Linked DNA regions of Dongshaea marina. The protein of the gene in region 1 binds, or shares a complex with, the protein of each later gene. Links are inferred from orthologs where the notes say so. Each region holds a gene or a part of one and is shown on either strand. Other genes may lie near its edges.

Region 1 (3,220 bases):
TGCCCCAGTGGACCTGTGGTGGTTTCAACACCCGGTGCATAGCCATATTCAGGGTGACCCGGAGTGCGGGAGTGCAGCTGGCGGAAGTTTTTCAGATCTTCGATAGAGAGGTCGTAACCGGAGAGGTGGAGCAAAGAGTAGAGAAGCATAGAGCCATGGCCGTTTGAGAGTACAAAGCGGTCACGATCTGGCCATTGCGGGTTGCTTGGGTTATGCCGCAGATTCGTACGCCACAAGACTTCGGCAATATCTGCCATCCCCATGGGCGCACCTGGGTGACCCGAATTTGCCTTTTGAACGGCATCCATACTCAACGCTCGAATCGCATTAGCGAATTCTTTACGAGAGGCCATCTGCATCTCCTCAAATTGTAGTTTCTGACTGGGTGGAAAAATCAAATCGAAATGGTATCTCAAACCCAATTCTTTACCCGCAACCTTTTCGGTCTATCCACGCGGGTAGAGCATCTTTTCTGACGAGCTTCACAAAACATCGGCTCAGCCGGGGGCAATTATTACCGTCTGAGCTGCTGCTGGCAAGACTCGGCCTCCTTTATCTGAGCGCTTTATTGATCAGGGCTTCATTCAATCATGCCACAGCCGGACAAAACTGCTTTACTTAAGTAACCCGGCCATATGACAAATTCAATCGCCTCTGGAAGCAGCTCATGAATTGTTGCTGCATCCAGAAAAAAATGAATCGCTTCATCAAACCTGGCTTTGAAAGAGTCAAATGAAGCATAAATGGCTGACAAATGGGCCAAAACATTATTCAATAGAACCTTTTGTTAACCGAATATCAACAAGTGAAGTGTAGATTTACTCAAAAGAGGACTGGCATTGTGAGCTCACCCTCACTAGAATAGCCATCCAGAAGTCAATACAGCTAAACGTATCTACGGTTAGCTTTCTATACAGAATGATAGGTACTACCATGGCAAAACTATTTACCTCTGAATCCGTGTCCGAAGGACATCCTGATAAAATCGCTGACCAGATCTCTGATGCCGTCCTCGACGCTATCCTGACCCAGGATCCCAAGGCTCGGGTTGCTTGTGAGACCTTCGTCAAGACCGGCATGGTGCTGGTTGGTGGTGAAGTCACGACCTCTGCCTGGGTTGATATCGAGCATCTGGTTCGTGAGACAGTGACTGATATCGGCTATGTTCACTCGGATATGGGTTTTGATGCTGCCTCCTGTGCAGTACTCAATGCCATTGGTAAGCAGTCGCCGGATATCAACCAGGGTGTAGACCGTACCGACCCACGTGAGCAGGGTGCCGGTGACCAGGGCCTGATGTTTGGTTACGCCAGTGATGAAACCGATGTCCTGATGCCAGCTCCGATCACCTACTCTCACCTGCTGGTTAAGCGCCAGGCTGAAGTACGTAAGAACGGTGTGTTGCCCTGGCTGCGCCCGGATGCCAAGAGCCAGCTGACCTTTGCTTACAATGATGATGGCAGTATCCAGGGCATCGATGCCGTGGTTCTCTCGACCCAGCACCGTGAAGATGTTCAGCAAGATGAGCTGGTTGAAGGGGTACAGGAAGAGATCATCAAGCCGGTTCTGCCTGCCGAGTGGTTAACGAAAGATACCAAGTACTTCATCAACCCGACCGGCCGTTTTGTGATCGGTGGTCCTATGGGTGACTGCGGTCTGACCGGCCGTAAGATCATCGTAGATACCTATGGCGGCCGTGCCCGTCACGGTGGTGGCGCATTCTCAGGTAAAGATCCATCCAAGGTGGATCGTTCAGCAGCCTATGCAGCTCGTTATGTCGCTAAAAACATTGTGGCTGCAGGTCTTGCCAAGCGCTGTGAAATCCAGGTCTCTTATGCGATCGGTGTGGCTGAACCGACTTCGGTACGGATCCAGACCTTTGGCACCAGTGTGATCCCTGAGGAGAAACTGGAGCAGATGGTTCGCGCTCACTTTGATCTGCGTCCTTATGGCCTCATCCAGATGCTGGATCTGGAGCGTCCAATCTATAAGGCTACCGCGGCCTATGGTCACTTCGGTCGTGATGAGTTCCCATGGGAGCGCACCGACAAGGCTGAACTACTACGCGCTGAAGCAGGTCTGTAATGATTCGAGGGGGCGGATGCCCCCTCTTTTATTTGCTCTTAAACGCCACCCAATCCGGGCAACGGCATCAGTCTCTGCGAAGGGTGTCATAGTTAAGCCGTGCTAACTCGTCCCGACACCAGGCGATCGCCTCCTGCTCATCCTCAAAATAACGCACCTTAAGCTGAGAGTCGCCAATACCAACCGTATACTCTCTCGCCACCATCTTCTGCATCTGCTTGAGTTCGATATTTGGCAAAATGGCGTGCACACGCAAATTCAACCCAATAAGTTGATGGACCCCCTCGTGGAAAAATTCCACCAGCTCCGGAGATCCCAGCTCCCAGCGCCGCATATCCGCGATGCCGGCCCAGGGCTTATCCATCAGATGATCTTTCACCAGCTGCAGCTGTTCATCCACTAGAGCATGCGCCGTTAGCATATTCCAGGCACCACACATCCTTACCAGATGAATACGCTCATCGTAATGGGATCTATCGATGAGATAACTACCATGCCCACTTTGCTGATAAACCATTCCCCACTCCAAGATGGTGCTCGTCCATCTACTGATCATTATAGTTGTGCGCGAATCGTCTTTATGAAGCTAGCATAAGGGAATCAGGACTTACCTTGATCTGGCACCGGATCTGGATTTGCTTTTTATATATCCTGCGGATGACTTTTTGTGGCTACCGCCACAGGTGTCGGGGGTGCCCGACGGCACATTACTTTTGTATCGCCAAAAGTAATCAAAAACTCCCTTCGCGTGATGCATTTATCATCCCTGATAAACTCCCCCAGCTCGATATCCTATCTCGCGTTTCGTGACTCTGGGAGTCACTTCACCCCTCCATCAAGCTACGGAGCTCGCCGATTATCATCCCTGATAATCCTACCAGCTCGGTAACCCTACCTCGCGTTTCATTGCTCCGGGAGCAATTCCACCCTGCCTCGAAAACAAAAATAGTGGATTTATCGTTCGCATCGGCGCTCGCTCACGGGGAATACTTCCCCTTTGATTCGTGCCTGAAAATCATAATGCGAGTGAAGCCGAATGGCAGGATGCCATGAGTGCATAGCCACGCCAAGGACGGCGTGTCTATGCTTGAGCTTCAAGGAGTAAGTGATTTTCAGGATCTTCACGAATCGAGGG
Region 2 (3,243 bases), 3.1 Mb from region 1 along the record:
GACGCCAAGTCCCATCAAAATCGAACTCAGCATGAAGGTGACCGGAAAGGTGAAACTGACCGCCGCCAGGGCCTGGGTGCCGAGCAGGCCTATAAAAAAGGTGTCAACCAGGTTAAAGGTAAGAATCGCAATAATCCCCAGGGCCATGGGGGCACCCATTCGGGTCAGGGTTTGCGGGATCGGATCACTGAGGAGTGAATGGGGATTGGAGCTTGGCATGGCTCATTCTAGCATGCGATTTTTTACTCTGTCTAAATCCGAAATAGGCCGGGTTGGTGATGCCGATCCCATCGGTTTAAAAAAAAATTCGCTGCATCCCTTGAAGTGATTGAATGCGTCCCCATCTAGTTGAGACTGGCGTTGACAATATGGTCAAGCTGTTTGAACTGATGCGGCATAGACGCCGCAAAATCGTGTGACAAAACTCATTTAGGGGAGTTATCGATGAATATTCGTCCATTACACGACCGTGTGATCGTTAAGCGCATTGAAACTGAAGCCAAGTCTGCTGGTGGCATCGTGCTGACCGGTTCTGCGGCCGAGAAGTCTACCCGCGGTGAAATTCTGGCTATCGGTCAGGGTCGCGTGCTGGATAACGGTGAAGTGAAGCCACTGGCTGTTAAGGTTGGTGACACTGTTATCTTCAACGAAGGTTTTGGTGTGAAGACTGAGAAGCTGGATGGCTCTGAGGTTCTGATCATGTCCGAGTCTGACATCCTGGCGATTGTTGAACAGTAATTTGCTTTAGATAATTAAGGATTAATAGAAATGGCTGCAAAAGACGTTAAATTCGGCATTGATGCTCGCGCGAAGATGGCTGAGGGTGTAAACCTGCTGGCTGACGCGGTTAAAGTAACTCTGGGCCCTAAGGGTCGTAACGTAGTTCTGGACAAATCTTTCGGTGCTCCGACCATCACTAAAGATGGTGTTTCTGTAGCGCGTGAAATCGAGCTGGAAGACAAGTTCCAGAACATGGGCGCTCAGATGGTTAAGGAAGTTGCTTCCCAGGCCAATGACGCTGCGGGTGACGGTACTACTACTGCGACCGTTCTGGCTCAGGCTATCGTGAACGAAGGTCTGAAGGCTGTTGCTGCGGGCATGAACCCAATGGATCTTAAGCGCGGTATCGACAAGGCTGTCGGTGTTGCGGTTGAAGAGCTGCGCACTCAATCTACTCCTTGTACCGACACCAAGGCGATCGCTCAGGTTGGTACCATCTCTGCAAACTCTGACGAGACCGTTGGTCAGCTGATCGCTGACGCGATGGAAAAAGTAGGCCGTGACGGTGTTATCACTGTTGAAGAGGGCCAGGCTCTGCAGGACGAGCTGGATGTTGTTGAAGGTATGCAGTTCGACCGCGGTTACCTGTCTCCTTACTTCGTAAACAAGCAGGAGAACGGTACTGTTGAGCTGGATGACCCATTCATCCTGCTGGTAGACAAGAAAGTTTCTAACATCCGTGAGCTGCTGCCAGTTCTGGAAGGTGTTGCTAAGGCTTCTAAGCCGCTGATGATCATCGCTGAAGATGTTGAAGGCGAAGCGCTGGCAACTCTGGTTGTGAACAACATGCGTGGCATCGTGAAGGTTGCTGCGGTTAAGGCACCTGGTTTCGGTGACCGCCGTAAGGCAATGCTGCAGGATATCGCGACCCTGACTGCGGGTACCGTGATCTCTGAAGAGATCGGCATGGAGCTGGAGAAGACCTCTCTGGAAGATCTGGGCCGTGCTAAGCGTATCGTGATCAGCAAAGAAAACACCACCATCATCGACGGTGTGGGTGAAGCGGCTGCTATCGAAGGGCGTGTGGGTCAAATCCGCCAGCAGATCGAAGAGTCTACCTCTGACTACGACCAGGAGAAACTGCAAGAGCGCGTAGCCAAGCTGGCTGGCGGTGTTGCCGTGATCAAGGTTGGTGCAGCAACTGAAGTTGAGATGAAAGAGAAGAAGGCTCGTGTTGAAGACGCGCTGCACTCTACTCGCGCTGCGGTAGAAGAAGGTGTAGTTGCCGGTGGTGGTGTTGCGCTGATCCGCGCAGCGGCTAAGCTGGGCACTCTGAGCGCAGACAACGAAGATCAGAACGTGGGTATCCGTATCGCACTGCGTGCGATGGAAGCACCTCTGCGCCAGATCGTACAGAACACGGGTGAAGAGCCATCTGTTGTTGCTAACAACGTTCGCGAAGGCGAGGGTAACTATGGTTACAACGCTTCTACCGAGCAGTATGGCGACATGCTGGAGATGGGTATCCTGGATCCAACCAAGGTTACTCGTTCTGCTCTGCAGTACGCAGCTTCTGTTGCTGGTCTGATGATCACCACCGAGTGTATGGTGACAGACCTGCCTAAGGAAGATAAAGCAGCTATGCCAGATATGGGTGGCATGGGCGGTATGGGCGGCATGGGCGGCATGATGTAGTGCGACGAGAGTCGCGTAGGTAGCTAGCCGAGCGGGCTACGTCCACAGTGGTCATTAACTCATAGGGTTTGACCACTGCCCTTCCCGCCGAAATAGCAATTGATAAACCCGATATTCGGGCTTAAACTCAAGCCCGAATATCGGTCCTCGTACGAGGTCCGATGTTTAGGTATGGGCGAAAGCCTGTATCCCTCGCTTTAAGCGAATGATACACGTTGAAACAGCGCTAATAGTGTCTGTGAGGTAACGGGGATATTCGTGTCTTATTTAAGCTTGAGCCACCTACACGGTGCGAAGCTGTTTTCATTATTGTCTTAGCCAATTAGTTACTCGGACGGGTAGGTAATTGGATAGTAAGACCTATTGTTCAGCCAATAGTAGCCTAGGGATAGTGCATCTACGGTAACGTGATGTGCGGAGCTTCCTGACAATGTACCCCCGCGTATGCGGTTGTCTGTTACCGTGAGGTGATAGGCAGGCATGCAGCCAATAGTAGGCTGTAGAGGGGCTAGGCTGGGTTATATGGTTAACGCAAGTGAACTGCTGTTAAACACCGTCAGCCGCGACGAGCGTAACGCTATTGTCGTCTTCTTCACTGATCTTGACGTCGGTGGGTGGACTAACGCTCTGACCAAAAGGTATATGGCCGGTTATTCCCCTTACATCTGGGAATACGCTGACTCTTGTGCCATCGGTGGATAGGCAGAACCTAAGTAACTCATGTAATGGAAACGGAACTCGGTAACCCCGTATCTTTGCCATTTTGGCAGGTAACCCGCGAGGGAAACTGTTGAGGATGCGGGAATAGGAGAGCAGAAGAAGCAAATG

What was found.
Region 2: the proteins of metK (region 1) and groL are in contact, whole or in part, in a cryo-EM structure (PDB 8P4O), measured with the Escherichia coli proteins. The link is inferred for Dongshaea marina from one-to-one orthologs.

The regions. Positions count from the first base shown.
Region 1 is NZ_CP028897.1:3,552,032-3,555,251, forward strand. The notes cover bases 117-3,009. They hold metK (methionine adenosyltransferase), read left to right. Parts: upstream 117-933; coding sequence 934-2,085; downstream 2,086-3,009. Other genes in these bases: tkt (transketolase), read right to left, coding at 117-353; DB847_RS16625 (hypothetical protein), read right to left, coding at 581-775; DB847_RS16635 (hypothetical protein), read right to left, coding at 2,153-2,602. In the rest of the region: more of tkt, read right to left, coding at 1-116. UniProt on the Escherichia coli protein: Catalyzes the formation of S-adenosylmethionine (AdoMet) from methionine and ATP.
Region 2 is NZ_CP028897.1:493,683-496,925, forward strand. The notes cover bases 176-3,091. They hold groL (chaperonin GroEL), read left to right. Parts: upstream 176-768; coding sequence 769-2,415; downstream 2,416-3,091. Other genes in these bases: DB847_RS02540 (MATE family efflux transporter), read right to left, coding at 176-219; DB847_RS02545 (co-chaperone GroES), read left to right, coding at 445-738. Outside these bases: more of DB847_RS02540, read right to left, coding at 1-175.